DNA from 2 places in the Escherichia sp. E4742 genome. Region 2 is predicted to be linked to the other one. Evidence: predicted binding sites of a transcription regulator. Region 2 holds the regulator's gene; the other holds the start of a gene.
What was found. The regulator CRP, encoded in region 2, controls carbon source genes, mostly activating them, when cyclic AMP is high. The targets are predictions, from matches to a motif close to ATGTGANNNNNNTCACAT.
Positions count from the first base shown of each region.

Region 1: mlc (sugar metabolism global transcriptional regulator Mlc) is a predicted target of CRP. The motif match lies at 3,309-3,326, and genes of this name have one in related genera.

Region 1 covers NZ_CP040443.1:4,701,127-4,709,252, forward strand. The annotation lists gene clcB (voltage-gated ClC-type chloride channel ClcB) at 1-1,226, shown strand, start outside; gene bioD (dethiobiotin synthase) at 1,179-1,874, opposite strand; gene mlc (sugar metabolism global transcriptional regulator Mlc) at 2,000-3,220, opposite strand; gene FEM44_RS22890 (LysR family transcriptional regulator) at 3,355-4,248, opposite strand; gene FEM44_RS22895 (MFS transporter) at 4,355-5,608, shown strand; gene FEM44_RS25895 (KPN_01571 family protein) at 5,658-5,762, opposite strand; gene asr (acid resistance repetitive basic protein Asr) at 6,022-6,330, shown strand; gene FEM44_RS22905 (hypothetical protein) at 6,423-6,506, shown strand; gene FEM44_RS22910 (trypsin-like serine peptidase) at 6,606-7,427, shown strand; gene mdtI (multidrug/spermidine efflux SMR transporter subunit MdtI) at 7,466-7,795, opposite strand; gene mdtJ (multidrug/spermidine efflux SMR transporter subunit MdtJ) at 7,782-8,126, opposite strand, start outside.
Region 2 covers NZ_CP040443.1:1,581,961-1,590,086, reverse strand. The annotation lists gene pabA (aminodeoxychorismate synthase component 2) at 1-524, shown strand, start outside; gene argD (bifunctional acetylornithine/succinyldiaminopimelate transaminase) at 610-1,830, shown strand; gene FEM44_RS07765 (YccS/YhfK family putative transporter) at 1,922-4,012, opposite strand; gene crp (cAMP-activated global transcriptional regulator CRP) at 4,063-4,695, opposite strand; gene FEM44_RS07755 (OsmC family protein) at 4,997-5,401, shown strand; gene FEM44_RS07750 (phosphoribulokinase) at 5,456-6,325, opposite strand; gene FEM44_RS07745 (YheU family protein) at 6,379-6,597, opposite strand; gene FEM44_RS07740 (hydrolase) at 6,591-7,613, opposite strand; gene FEM44_RS07735 (ABC transporter ATP-binding protein) at 7,613-8,126, opposite strand, start outside.

The sequences.
Region 1 (8,126 bases), 2.0 Mb from region 2:
TCGGTATTCTCGCGGCGTTTGCCGTTGCCGGATTCCGTCATGCCATGCTGTTACTGGAGTGGTCATTCCTGAGCAATGATTCCGGGAGTCTGGTCAATGCTGCGACAAACCTTTCTCCGTGGCGACGCTTGTTAACTCCTGCGCTCGGCGGTCTGGCGGCAGGTTTATTACTCATGGGCTGGCAGAGAGTTACGCAGCAACGACCCCGTGCGCCGACCGATTATATGGAAGCGTTGCAGAGCGAGGGGCAGTTCGATTACGCAGCAAGCCTGGTAAAATCACTTGCCTCTCTGCTGGTGGTGACAAGCGGTAGCGCAATTGGCCGTGAAGGCGCGATGATTCTGCTGGCGGCTCTTGCTGCATCCTGGTTTGCCCAACGTTTTACGCCGCGTGAAGAGTGGAAATTATGGATTGCCTGCGGTGCTGCGGCAGGCATGGCTGCAGCCTATCGCGCACCGCTTGCCGGGAGTTTATTTATTGCCGAAGTGCTGTTTGGCACCATGATGCTTGCCTCTCTTGGCCCAGTGGTGATTTCAGCCGTGGTGGCATTACTTGTCAGCAATCTTATTAATCACAGCGATGCATTGCTCTACAGCGTTCAGCTCGAGGTGACGCTGCATGTGCGGGACTATGCGCTAATTATCAGTACCGGCGTGCTGGCTGGTCTTTGCGGACCATTACTGTTGAAAATGATGAGCGCCAGTCATCAAGGTTTTGTTCACCTAAAACTGACGCCGCCCTGGCAGTTGGCGTTAGGGGGGTTGATCGTCGGCCTGCTTTCCCTGCTCACGCCTGCCGTATGGGGCAATGGTTATAGTACGGTGCAATCCTTTTTAACCACCCCACCACTGTTTACGGTCATTGCTGCGATCTTCATCTGCAAACTTTTTGCCGTGCTGGCCAGTAGCGGTTCCGGCGCGCCTGGCGGCGTGTTTACGCCAACGCTATTTATCGGGCTTGCAATTGGCATGCTGTATGGACGTAGCCTGGGGTTATGGCTTCCAGGCGGCGAAGAAATGACGCTTTTACTCGGACTAACAGGAATGGCAACACTGCTGGCTGCGACCACGCATGCGCCAATTATGTCGACATTGATGATATGTGAAATGACCGGGGAGTATCAGCTACTCCCCGGTTTATTGATTGCCTGCGTGATCGCATCGGTAATGTCGCGGACCTTACACCCTGACTCTATCTACCGACAGCACACTACGCAGCATGGCTAAGCGGATGTATTGACCCAGTTCTCGCTGTTCAGCCCGGGGCAGATAAGGCAGTTCACCAATGAGCGGTGCCGGGAGTTTTTTACCCAGCACATCAATGATTTCAGCATAATGCGCTAACCCGGGGTTAATACGATTAGCCACCCAGCCAATGAGCGGCAGACCGTCGTTCGCAATCGCTTGTGCTGTCAGAAGCGCATGGTTAATACAGCCTTCCTGAATGCCCACCACCATCAACACCGGTAGCTGCTCCTGGACCACCCATTCAGAGAGCGGACGCAGATCATTCATCAGGCTGCGCCATCCGCCAGTCCCCTCAACGACAACATGATCAACTTTGTCAGTCAGGTTAGCCAGACCATTTGAAATGAGCGTGTAATTGATTGGACAACTGTGCGCCACGCTACTTTCTTCTTCGCTTAACGCAATGGGATTGACTGCTTCATAAGGCAGTTCAATTGATGAAACACTCTGCAACACCAGGGCATCTTTATTACGCAGCCCCTCAGGTGTCTCTTTGCTCCCCTTCGCTACGGGTTTGTATCCCGCAACCGTTTTTCCCTGGGAGGCTAACGCTTGTAGCAATGCGCGGGAAACCACCGTTTTCCCTACAGAAGTGTCTGTACCTGTTATAAAGAAACGCTTCAGCATCACTAACTCCACCGTTATGCTTCACTAATATAAGCCAGGAAAATAATTCAACGTGGAAAGTCTAAGTTATGCTTTCTGCACTCAATTTGAGATAGCGCAAATTTTGGTAGAACAGTTAAAAAATGTTAACCCTGCAACAGACGAATCAGCAAAGATCCATTATATAGCGCATCTTTTACCAGCGCGGCCCCTGCCATTGTCCCCTGATTGGTGAACTGAGTGCTCTCAACGCTAATATGCTGGCTGTATGCTGGAAGCGCCTGCTGGCGGATGCTGTCAGAAATCACAGGGAACAGAATATTTGCCGCTTTGCTTAACGGCGAGCCAATCAGTATTTTTTGTGGGTTAAATAAATTCACCATGATGGCCAGAATGCGCCCAACATGCGCGCCTACGCCAGTGATAATATCCTTTGCCAGCAAGTCACCCTGCAACGCCGCATGGCATAATGAATCCACGCTCAAAGGCTGCCCGTGCAACATCGAACTCATTGACTGATTAAGGCGTAATTGCGCCAGTTCGAGGATGCTGTCCACACTGGCGATGGTTTCCAGACAACCGTGGTTACCGCAATAACAGCGTTTACCATACGGATCCACCTGGGTATGACCAATTTCTACCAGGCTACTGCTTCCGGCATGTAACAAGTGACCGTCGGTAATCACGCCCGCGCCAACATTGTGATCAATTACCACCTGAATCACATCGCGCGCACCGCGAGAGGCTCCAAATAATGCCTCGGCCATCGTCCATGCACTAATATCATGCTGAATGAAAACCGGTACACCTGTGTGCTTCTCCAGCGCTTCGCCGAGCGGCATCTCTTTCACATCCTCGTAAAACGGCATCCGGTGCACAATACCATTTTCCGTATCAATAATTCCCGGTAAAGTAATGGCGATGGATGTCAGGCGTTCGAGTTTTTTCTGATGGCGGATAAAAAACTGATCAATATGCGCAATGATACGTTCCAGCAAAGGCAATTCATCCTGAAGCGCCAGCTCCAGTGTCTCTTCCACCACCAGCTTGCTGCTTAAATCACGCAGGGCAAGAAAAATTAAACCACGACTGATGCGCAGAGAAAGATAATGCCAGGCTTCTGTTTCCACCACCAACCCCACCGCAGGGCGGCCACGGTTTCCCCCTTCTTTAATTTCTAACTCTTGCACCAGGTGCGCTTCTAACATTTCGCGGACAATTTTGGTGATACTGGCGGGAGCCAGTTGCGCCATGCGGGAAAGGTCGATACGCGAAATAGGACCAAGCTGATCAATCAGGCGATAAACAGCACCCGCGTTGGTCTGCTTTATTTGATCAATATGTCCAGGCTGGTTTTCAGCAACCACCTTATACTCCCTATATTTTCGCGCTCCGAAATAATCTGTAGGCTATGGTGAAACACTTCAATGCGTGCCGTCAAATTTTTACTTAGCCATGTGATTAACAGCACACTTTTCGGGTTTTTTAGCTGAATTTTACCTCACCTGAGAGCATTCAGCAGCTGAATACGAAAGTTTCGCGCTGCCGGACTTTGTTCATGATGCGTCGGCCAGACCAACCACATTTCAGAAACCGCATCTTCTTCAGCAATAGGTATCCAACGCATTTCATTAAGCTGAACACGCTTAAATGAGGCGGGCAAAATCGAAACGCCTAAACCGGCAGACACAAGGCCAATGATGGTCATCGCCTCGCCCACTTCCTGGGTAATAACCGGTGTAAGATTGTAGCGTCGCATCAGGCCCAGAATGTCATCATAAAGCCCTGTCCCGACGTGAGGGTCAAAGAAAACAAACGGCTCTTTTGCCAGTTCCGCCAACGTAACTACAGATTTACCGGCTAACGGATGATCGTGCGGAATCATCGCCATAAGCGGTTCATGCACAATTACCGCATGGTTCAACGTCTCCGGCAGCAAAGTATTGCGTAACAGTCCCATATCGAGCGTCCCTTCGATAAGGGGCGCAATTTGCTCGCGGGTATTCATCTCGCGCGTCTGCAAATGGACATCAGGAAATTCGCGGCGAAATAACGATAAGGTATCTGACACTGCGCGAATGAATGGCGCCGATGAGGTAAAACCAATGCGTAACTCTCCCGCCTCCCCCTGATGCAGTCGTTCTGCTCGCGCTGCGGCATCGTCCACCAAAGAAAGAATTTGACGACTATCGGCAAGAAATTGTTTGCCTGCAGCGGTGAGCGCGACGCTTCGATTGGTCCTGGCCAGCAGGCGCGCGCCAATTTGTTGCTCCAACGCCTGAATCTGTTGGCTTAGTGGCGGTTGAGAAATATTCAGGCGCGCAGCAGCACGACCAAAATGCAATTCTTCTGCAACGGCGATGAAGTAACGTAGGTGACGCAATTCGATATTCATATTTAATACATATTATTTGAGACTATTAATATATTAGACATAACAATTCGATTTTCCTACTCTATTCCTGAGCTAACACAACGCGCATATTTAGTAAGGATTTCAAGTGAGTCGTACCACAACTGTTGATGGCGATCCGGCAAGCGCCACTGACAAGCAAAACGTTTCCCAGCCAAACCTGTTCATCAAACGCGGTACGCCGCAATTTATGCGCGTGACCCTGGCGCTTTTTTCTGCCGGACTGGCAACCTTCGCACTTCTCTATTGTGTGCAACCTATCCTTCCGGTTCTTTCGCAAGAGTTTGGCTTAACACCCGCAAACAGTAGTATTTCACTGTCAATTTCAACGGCAATGTTGGCTATCGGATTGCTGTTTACTGGCCCGCTTTCCGATGCCATTGGTCGCAAGCCAGTGATGGTTACGGCGCTGTTATTGGCCTCCATCTGCACGTTACTTTCGACGATGATGACCAGCTGGCACGGAATTTTGGTGATGCGCGCCTTGATTGGCCTTTCATTAAGCGGCGTGGCTGCGGTGGGCATGACCTACCTTAGCGAAGAGATCCACCCGAGTTTTGTCGCCTTTTCGATGGGGTTGTACATCAGCGGTAACTCGATTGGCGGCATGAGCGGACGCTTAATTAGCGGTGTCTTCACCGATTTCTTCAGCTGGCGAATTGCACTGGCAGCGATTGGCTGTTTCGCACTGGCCTCGGCGTTAATGTTCTGGAAAATTCTTCCTGAATCTCGCCATTTCCGCCCTTCCTCACTACGCCCTAAAACATTGTTTATCAACTTCCGTCTGCACTGGCGCGACCAGGGATTGCCTTTATTATTCGCAGAAGGTTTTTTGCTGATGGGCTCATTCGTCACCCTGTTTAATTATATTGGCTATCGCTTGATGCTTTCCCCCTGGCATATCAGCCAGGCGGTGGTGGGTCTATTATCGCTGGCCTATTTGACCGGTACCTGGAGTTCACCAAAAGCCGGAACCATGACCACCCGCTTCGGACGCGGTCCGGTGATGCTGTCTTCGACAGGTGTCATGCTTGTTGGCCTGTTAATGACATTGTTCAGTTCGATATGGCTGATTTTTGCCGGGATGTTGCTCTTCTCCGCCGGATTCTTTGCTGCTCACTCGGTCGCCAGCAGCTGGATTGGCCCCCGTGCTAAACGCGCCAAAGGCCAGGCTTCCTCGCTGTATCTGTTCAGTTACTACCTGGGGTCAAGTATTGCCGGAACATTAGGTGGGGTCTTCTGGCATACCTACGGTTGGAACGGCGTTGGCGCTTTTATTGCGTCGATGCTGGTGGTCGCGATTATAGTGGGTACACGTTTGCACCATCGATTGCACGCCTGAAAAAATAAGCCCGGGCTGAGTAAAATACCCACCCGGGCTTATTGTCTGCTCAACTCAACGTTAATAACCATCCTAAAATAGACGAAGCGCCAGCCAATTCCCGCAGCGCATCTAATGTCATCAGGATAATAAATACCCAAATTAGCGGATTCATTTACTGTGTGTCATTTATTGATGATGCAAAGTAATTCTACCGTTTTGGGAACAGAGAAATAGTAAACTCGATCAAGACTACTGATATTAGTAGGGAATTTACCTTAAGTCACATCGCGTTATTATTTACCAATTTACTTTGTACATATCGTTACATGCCGAAACCAACCACTCACGGAAGCCTCTCATTACCCGAGATATAGTCATTACATCGGCCCCGTAGTGGGGTTGCATAAAAAAACCAAATTGAGGGTATGACAATGAAAAAAGTATTAGCTCTGGTTGTTGCCGCTGCAATGAGTCTCTCTTCTGCCGCCTTTGCCGCAGAGACTGCGACCACACCTGCCCCTGCAACTACTGCCACCAAAGCTGCACCTGCAAAAACCATGCATCATAAAAAACAGCATAAAGCAGCACCTGCCCAAAAAGCGCAGGCGGCTAAAAAGCATCATAAAAAAGCGAAAACTGAACAGAAAGCTCCGGAACAAAAAGCACAAGCCGCGAAAAAACACACCAAGAAACACAGCCATCAGCAACCTGCAAAACCAGCTGTCCAACCAGCAGCTTAAGTTTTCAACAGCAATAATGGCGCGCCCCCTCGCGCCTGAAAATTACGGCGCTAGACGGATAACGTTTAGCGCCGCCTTAAGCGGAGGGTACTATGGTGGGCCGTTATCGCTATGAGTTCATTCTTATCATCCTTATTTTATGCGCATTGATTGCCACTCGATTTTATCTTTTCTGATCGTAGTTATCTGATTTCACTCCCACTTTAATCCCGTCCCGGCTATAGTATTTATGAGGGTTTGCTTTTAATAATCATAATTACCCACCAGAGTGTGATATGCGTACAACCATTGCTGTAGTGCTGGGTGCAATTAGTTTGACATCTGCATTGGTATTTGCAGATAAACCTGACAGTCCTGAATCGGCTAATGATGAAGTCAGCACCCTTTTTTTCGGTCATGACGATCGAGTGCCAGTAATTAACACAACCCAATCTCCGTGGGATGCGGTTGGGCAACTGGAGACTGCCAGTGGAAATCTCTGCACGGCCACCCTGATTGCGCCCAATCTCGCATTAACGGCGGGTCACTGTTTATTAACGCCGCCAAAAGGCAAACCAGACAAAGCAATTGCGCTGCGTTTTGTGGCGAATAAGGGGCTATGGCGCTATGAGATCCACAACATTGAAGGCCGCGTTGATCCGACATTAGGTAAACGGTTAAAGGCTAATGGAGATGGCTGGATTGTCCCGCCTGCTGCCGCGCCGTGGGATTTTGGTTTGATTGTGCTGCGCAATCCGCCTTCAGGCATTACACCCTTACCACTTTTCGAGGGAGACAAAGCAGCACTCACCGCCGCATTAAAAACGGCAGGTCGTAAAGTGACCCAGGCAGGCTATCCCGAGGATCACCTGGATACGTTGTACAGTCATAAAAATTGCGAAGTGACTGGCTGGGCGCAAACGTCGGTGATGTCGCATCAGTGCGATACCCTACCGGGTGACAGCGGTTCGCCGCTAATGCTGCATACTGATGACGGCTGGCAGTTGATTGGCGTGCAAAGTTCGGCGCCTGCGGCTAAGGATCGCTGGCGGGCTGATAACCGGGCTATTTCTGTTACCGGCTTTCGCGACAAACTGGAAGAGTTATCCCGGCAATAGCGTTCAAATGCTGCCCGAAAATACGGGCAGCATAAACATCAGGCGAGTTTCACCATGATCATTCCGGCTAACAACAGGACCAGACCAACCCAGCCTTTGCGGTTTAACCGCTGACCAAACAGGACCCAACCGGCTGCTAATGTGGCGACAATACCAAACCCACCCCACAGCGCATACGCCACTGACAAGTCGATCCCTTTCACTGCCTGGGATAGTGCACTAAAAGCAGCAAGTACCGCCGCCAGCGACAGCAAGCCATAGACTTTACGGCGAAAGCCATCAGAAAATTTCAAAAAGACGTTAGCAATAATTTCCAGCACTATCGCCAGTGCCAACCAGGCGGCGTGAATCCATTCAAACTGAGCCATGATTCTGCTCCAGCGTAGATTTACGCACTTTACGTGTACCCGATTTGATCAATACAATCCCGGCAACCAGAGTTGTTAACCCGACAATTTTCATCAGCGATAAACTTTCATCAAATAACAGAACGCTAAACAGCGTAATAAATAAAATACCGATACCTTCCCACAGCGCATAGGCTACGCCTAACGCAATTTTTTTAACGGCGAAAGAGAGAAGTATATATGACAGAGAAATCATCACCAGCATTAAAATAAACCCGCTGTTTCCATCACTGACGCTAGCCCATTTCATAGATAACGTGCCGGTAATTTCTGTGGCAATAGCCAGACCTAA
Region 2 (8,126 bases):
ACCTCTACCAGTACTTTTGTGAACTGGGGGCCGATGTGCTGGTTAAGCGCAACGATGCGTTGACACTGGTGGATATCGACGCCCTTAAACCACAAAAAATTGTCATCTCGCCTGGACCCTGTACGCCAGATGAAGCCGGGATCTCCCTTGAAGTTATTCGCCACTATGCCGGGCGCTTGCCGATTCTTGGCGTCTGCCTCGGTCATCAGGCGATGGCGCAGGCTTTTGGTGGCAAAGTTGTGCGCGCCGCAAAGGTCATGCACGGTAAAACCTCACCGATTACGCATAACGGTCAGGGCGTATTCCAGGGGCTGGCGAATCCACTCACCGTGACGCGTTACCATTCGCTGGTGGTGGAACCTGACTCATTGCCAGCGTGCTTTGACGTGACGGCATGGAGCGAAACCGGAGAGATTATGGGGATTCGTCATCGCCAGTGGGATCTTGAAGGTGTGCAGTTCCATCCGGAAAGCATTCTCAGCGAGCAGGGGCATCAACTGCTGGCGAATTTCCTGCATCGCTGATTTCTGGTTGCTATCTAGTGATTTTTTATGCATATTTTGTGATTATAATTTCACATTGGTTTATGCGTAACAGGGTGATCATGAGATGGCAACTGAACAAGCAGCAATTACACGCGCGACTTTCGATGAAGTGATCCTGCCGATTTATGCACCGGCAGAGTTTATTCCGGTAAAAGGTCAGGGCAGCCGAGTCTGGGATCAGCAAGGCAAAGAGTATGTCGATTTCGCGGGTGGGATTGCGGTAACGGCGTTAGGCCATTGCCATCCGGCGCAGGTGGAAGCGTTAAAAACCCAGGGGGAAACCCTGTGGCATATCAGCAACGTTTTCACCAATGAACCGGCGCTGCGTCTTGGGCGTAAACTGATTGAGGCGACGTTTGCCGAACGCGTGGTGTTTATGAACTCCGGTACGGAAGCCAACGAAACCGCCTTTAAACTGGCGCGTCACTACGCATGCGTACGTCATAGCCCGTTCAAAACCAAAATTATTGCCTTCCATAACGCCTTTCATGGTCGCTCGTTGTTTACCGTTTCTGTGGGCGGGCAGCCGAAATATTCCGACGGCTTTGGGCCAAAACCGGCAGATATTATCCACGTGCCTTTTAATGATCTTCACGCGGTGAAAGCGGTGATGGATGATCACACCTGCGCGGTAGTTGTTGAGCCGATTCAGGGCGAGGGCGGCGTGACGGCAGCGACGCCAGAGTTTTTGCAGGGGCTGCGTGAGCTGTGCGATCAGCATCAGGCATTATTGGTGTTTGATGAAGTGCAGTGTGGGATGGGGCGTACCGGCGATCTGTTTGCTTATATGCACTATGGCGTGACACCGGATATTCTGACCTCAGCGAAAGCGTTAGGCGGCGGCTTCCCGATTAGCGCCGTGCTGACCACGGCGGAGATTGCTTCAGCGTTTCATCCTGGTTCTCACGGTTCCACCTACGGCGGTAATCCGCTGGCCTGTGCGGTGGCGGGCGCGGCCTTTGATATCATCAATACCCCTGAAGTGCTGGAAGGCATTCACGCGAAACGTCAGCGTTTTGTTGATCATTTGCAGAAGATAGATCAGCAGTTTGATGTGTTTAGCGATATTCGCGGTATGGGGTTGTTGATTGGTGCCGAGCTTAAGCCACAGTACAAAGGTCGGGCGCGTGATTTCCTTTATGCGGGCGCCGAGGCTGGCGTAATGGTGCTGAACGCCGGGGCAGATGTGATGCGTTTTGCACCATCGCTGGTGGTGGAAGATGCGGATATCGATGAAGGGATGCAGCGTTTTGCCCGCGCGGTGGCGAAGGTGGTTGGGGCGTAATAAGACGTGTCATCGTCGCATCAGGCAAAGCATGTCGGATGCGGCATAAACGCCTTATCCGACCTGCGGTTTGTTTCTGGCAATGATGATATTACGCCTTCGAATCCCGTAACTTCCGGCTCAACCAAATCCCGTGATGTGGTCGCTGCCGCCAGGCCATCGCTGAAATGGTGTGCATTGTATTCAGATGGCCAATAACGCGTTGTAAATGCTGCTCCAGCGTGCCAGACGCGCCTTCGTGTGGCAGCATCTCTGGCGAGTCTATGATATTGGCGTCACCAGAACTACCCGGTTCATCATATTCCAGGCGCTGCTGACAGCGTTGAATAGCGATTTCACAAGACTGCAAATATTCCTGCGCCAGCTCCGGTGGTAATGTCCGGTGTTCTCGCGCCAGCGTGGTCATGGCATTAATATGTTCAACAATAAACTGACTATGTGTTACCCACAGTTTCATGTCAGCCAGATAATGGCTGTTAAATGCCGGTTCCTGCATCGCCTGATTTAATGAGTTATACAGAGTGTTATGTGCCTGATTAACCCGCATTCGCTGCCAGGCCAGTGGTGTTGGTTGCGGATCTTTACTCAGGATCAGACGAATCGCTTCCTGGTAGGTTTCTAAAGCATCATGGGCGTTCTTACGCAATAACCCGCTCTGCCACTGCGGCCATAGCCAAACTGTGCCGCCGAAGGCAATCAGACAGCCGATGATAGTATCGATAAGACGCGGAATGATGTATTGCTCGCCATTCAGCCATAACAGTTGCAGGGTATATACAGCGGTAATGGTAAAACCGACCGTCGCCCAGCCGTAGTTTTTGCGCAATATCAGGTAACTGGCGAGCGTGGTGAAAAGCATCAGCGTCAGGGTGTAACCTTCAGGGATTTTAAAGTGCAGCGCAACGCCTGCAATAATTAATCCAACCACGGTTCCCACAGAACGATTCACAATCCGCAGGCGAGTAGCGCCATAACCATTTTGCGTCACCAGCAATACCGTCATTAGTATCCAATAGGATTTCGGCAGATGCAGCGCGGTGCCCATCAGACTGGCAATGCTTAACATCACACTCAGTCGTCCGGCATTACGCAGTGCTGGCGATTTCAGGGAAAGATAGCTTTTCAGCGCCGGAAGTAATGGCATCCGCCGCTGTTTATCCGCCAGCAGATCGCGGGCATAGAGCGGTTTCTGGGTACGCAGCACACGAGCGATGCGGCTGAAGTGCCAGTAGCAGAATTGCCCTACAGGGTTATCTGGATGCTGGCGGGCGATTTTCTCCAGTGCGCCAATTTGCTTTTCCATCGTAAAACGCGTCGGCAGGCGATGGTAAAGAATATCATCAGCCAGCACGCGCAGGCGAGCGGCGACGGTTTGCGCATTCCAGCGGATAACTTCTTCCGCATGGCTACGCTCAACCAGCTTTTGCACCTCTTCCGGCTGATGCAAACTGACCGAGATGTGTTCCTGTAAATCCAGTGCCTCCTGGAAAATGCGCAACATCCGCTTGTAGTCAGTATTATTTTGCGCGGAAAGCATGTGCATTTGCTGATAGCACTGGGTAATTAAATCGACCGCTTTTTGCTGGCGTTCCAGCAGCGGTGGCAACGCTTTCTCAGGATCGGTGTGCTGGGTAAGCAGGCTGTATTTGGCTTCGCAATAATCTGCCAGTTCACGGTACAGCAGGCTAAGTGACTCGCGTAGCGGTTGTTCGCGCCAGAGCCAGAACCAAAACCAGTTAAACAGCCCATACCAGAGTGTGCCTAACGCATAAATGAGCAATGGCTCCCATACCGGCATATATCCCGCCAGACTGAGGGTAAAAATGGCAGCCAGCAGCGATGCAGGAAGCAATTTTGCGTGTAATGGGCCTAACTCGGCAGTAACGCCAAGTATCAACGTTAACCCCGTCAGCAGAAATGGCAGGGGGATATCTTTTTCCAGCAGCAGTTGTGTTAGCAAGCTGCAGGTGGCAAACAGCGACGCACCAATAATTAAACGTTTGAAAAAACGTTTATGGGGGGTATCAAGCCCTGCAATATTGCAACAGGCGGGGACGAGGGAAAAGAGCAGCCCGAGTCTTAATTCGCCAAGCAACAGACCAACGGCCACGGGCAAACATAGCACCAGCGTTTGTCGTAGTGCGTAGTTAATATCGGGATGATAAATCAGTCTGCGCCACATCGGTTTAAACAAAATGGCGCGCTACCAGGTAACGCGCCACTCCGATGGGATCAACGGGTGCCGTAAACGACGATGGTTTTTCCGTGTGCGGAGATCAGGTTCTGATCTTCCAGCATCTTCAGAATGCGTCCCACGGTTTCACGAGAACAGCCGACAATTTGACCAATTTCCTGACGGGTAATTTTAATTTGCATACCGTCCGGGTGAGTCATAGCATCCGGTTGTTTCGCCAGATTCAGCAGAGTCTGTGCAATGCGACCCGTTACATCGAGGAAAGCGAGGTTGCCCACTTTCTCTGAAGTGACTTGCAGACGACGTGCCATCTGTGCGGAGAGACGCATCAGAATATCCGGGTTTACCTGAATTAATTGGCGGAATTTTTTGTAGGAAATTTCAGCCACTTCACAGGCAGTTTTCGCACGTACCCATGCGCTACGTTCCTGGCCTTCTTCAAACAGGCCCAATTCGCCAATAAAATCACCCTGATTCAGATAAGAGAGGATCATTTCTTTACCCTCCTCGTCTTTGATCAGCACTGCCACAGAGCCTTTAACGATGTAGTACAGCGTTTCCGCTTTTTCACCCTGGTGAATAAGCGTGCTCTTGGATGGGTACTTATGAATGTGGCAATGAGACAAGAACCATTCGAGAGTCGGGTCTGTTTGCGGTTTGCCAAGCACCATGCGCGGTTATCCTCTGTTATAAGCTTTCTCCAGAGCCAGAAAACGCCGCTGTCTCTGGATTGCCGAAATGTGCTTCCCGCTACCTGGGAAGGGGCTATCAACTGAACTGCACGGTAATGTGGCGTCCTTTACATACATGCAGTACATCAATGTATTACTGTAGCATCCTGACTGTTTTAGCATAGCTTTCGCGTTGTGTCTCCTGGTGTCTCGCTTCAGCATGACCCAGGTCGCCTTCCGTTGCGCGATTTGGTCAGTACGCGTACTCTGTCAGGAAAATTGACGCAATGGAGTTCCGATTATGCAAGCGCGTGTGAAGTGGGTTGAAGGGTTAACTTTTTTGGGCGAATCTGCCTCTGGTCACCAGATTTTAATGGATGGCAACTCTGGCGATAAAGCGCCCAGCCCGATGGAAATGGTGCTGATGGCGGCGGGTGGCTGTAGCGCCATTGATGTGGTTTCTATCCTGCAAAAAGGGCGTCAGGATGTGGTCGATTGTGAAGTAAAATTAACCTCTGAACGCCGCGAAGAGGCTCCCCGCCTGTTTACCCATATCAATTTGCATTTTATCGTCACCGGTCGCGACCTGAAGGACGCAGCGGTTGCGCGTGCGGTCGATCTATCAGCCGAGAAGTATTGCTCAGTCGCGTTGATGCTGGAAAAAGCGGTGAATATTACCCACTCGTATGAAGTGGTTGCTGCGTGATTTAACTATCCCGTTGTGAAGCCGGATAGTATTTTATCCGGCGTAATAGCAGAGTTACTCGATTTTCTTTCCTTCCATCAATCGCTGCACCAGCGGCAGCATAATTAACTCCATTGCCAGACCCATTTTGCCGCCCGGCACCACTAATGTATTGATGTGGGAAATGAATGAGCCCTGCAACATCGCCAGTAGCCAGGGGAAATCGATCTCTTCCAGATTACGAAAATGGATCACCACAAAGCTTTCATCTAGCGATGGAATGCCTTTTGCCGCGAACGGGTTTGAAGTGTCGACGGTGGGAACGCGCTGGAAGTTAAGATGGGTGCGGGAAAATTGCGGTGTGATGTAGTTGATATAATCTTCCATTGAGCGAACTACCGAGTCCATCACCGCTTCTCGCGAGTGCCCGCGCTCGCCGGTATCGCGAATGAGTTTTTGAATCCACTCAAGGTTAACGATAGGCACTACGCCAACCAGTAAGTCTACATGCTGCGCAACGTTATGTTGCGGGGTGACTACGCCGCCGTGTAAACCTTCATAAAACAGTACATCGGTCGGTTCCGGTAAAGGTTGCCATGGGGTGAATGTCCCCGGTACCTGATTCCACGGTACGGCTTCGTCGTAGGTATGTAGATATTTGCGAGATTTCCCTTTGCCGCTCTGGCCATATTCAATAAAGGTCTGTTCCAGCAGGCCGAAGTCGTTAGCTTCGGGACCGAAGTAGCTGATATGCCGCCCGGCGTCGCGCGCTTTGCGGATCGCCATGTCCATTTCCGGGCGGGTGTAGCGGTGAAAACTGTCGCCTTCCACCTCGGCGGCTTGCAGATTTAACTGGGCGAATATTTTACGAAACGCGAGGCTGGTGGTGGTAGTCCCCGCGCCGCTGGATCCTGTTACCGCAATGACCGGATGTTTGGCAGACATAGTAACTCCATGACTTGGCAATCATTATTATTTCGTCCGCCGACGGTTGCAGGTTATTCGCGAAACTGACTGCGCGGCATGATATTGACCGTCTCGTGCAGTTCCGACCAGACCAGTACCGCTTCTCCGCACTGTAGCTGGCGTTTGACGTCGGCGACTTTCTGTTCAAGCGTACGCTCTTGTTCACCATAATCGGTGCCTTCACGTAACACAAAGCTTTCAATTAAATTTTCCAGCGTTTCAGGGGAGATGTCTTGCCAGGGAATCAACATGATTTCGCCTCCAGATACGTTGTTAACCAGTCAGGAATGCGTGACTCCAGCCACATTTGCGGGTGAAGTAATGTACCGCCAATAAAACCAACATGACCCCCATGTTCGGTCAGTTGATACTCTACTTGCGGAGGAAGATTTTCCGGTTTCGGGATCACCTGATGATCCATAAACGGATCGTCTTTGGCGTGAATAATCAGCGTCGGTTTAGCGATCCGGTTCAGCATAGGCATGGCGCTACACTGACGATAATAGTCGATAGCGTCGGCGTAGCCGTGAATTCTGGCGGTGATCAGATCGTCAAATTCACGGATGCGACGTACCGATTTTAACTGCGCGAGATTAATCGGTAGCGTACCGGGGTAGGCCGCCAGCTTGCGTGCAGCATTGGCTTTTAGCAGGTTCAGCAAATAACGCTGATAAACGCGGGAAAAGCCCTTTTCCATATGGTAACTACAGGCTTCCAGCACAAACGGCGCGGAGACAACCACCGCCGCATCAATCGGGAGATTATTACCTTCTTTTGCCAGCAAACAGGCCAGCATATTACCGCCGAGCGAATAGCCGACGGCAGCCGTTGACGCATGACCAAACTCGCGTTGCAGCCAGCGTAAAAACCAACTGGCGTCTTCGGTTTCGCCCGAATGGTAAATGCGGTGCATGCGGTTAGGTTCACCGCTGCATCCGCGAAAATGCATCACCACACCCAGCCAGCCGCGCTTTTTCGCCGCATCAACCAGTCCATGGGCGTAAGGGCTATTGAGGCTGCCTTCGAGCCCGTGAAACACCACTAAACGCGGTTTATGTTTCGCCTGTGCAGGATCTTCACTCCACGCGAGATCGACAAAATCGCCGTCGGGCAACTCCAGCCGCTGCCAGTGCGGAGTGAATTTCACCTGACGACGAAACAGACGCGGCAGCATGGTTTGTAGATGGCAATTGCTGAAACCGCGCATAGGGATGAATTCAGCACTGCTGCTGAATTCATTGGCATCGGTCGTCGTTATCTGCGCCATCAGTTGCTTTGGCCTTCCAGCAGCATCTGCTCAAGCTGCTCCTGGGCTTCCAGCCATGCCATTTCGCACTCTTCCAGCCCGGATTTAGCGCTCGCTTGTTGTTGCAGGCAGGCGGTCAGTTCCGCTTTACGGCTCTGATCGTACAGTTCGCTGTCGCCGAGTTTCTCTTCCGCCTGCGCCAGTTGCGCATTCAGCTTCTCCATCTCTTTTTCCAGACGGGCGATCTCTTTACGTAGCGGCTGGGTTTGCGCACGCAGCTCCGCTTCCCGACGCTTCTGATCTTTACGTGCCTGGGCGCTGTTCGCGTTCTCTTTTGGCGCTTCGTCGGCCTGGTTTTCCTGCTTTTGTACGTCGCTCAACCACTGTTGATAATCTTCCAGATCGCCGTCGAACGGTTCGACTTTACGATCGTGAACCAGATAGAGATCGTCAGTGGTGGAACGCAGCAAATGACGGTCGTGCGAAACGACAACCAGCGCGCCTTCAAACTCGATCAACGCTTCAGTCAGTGCC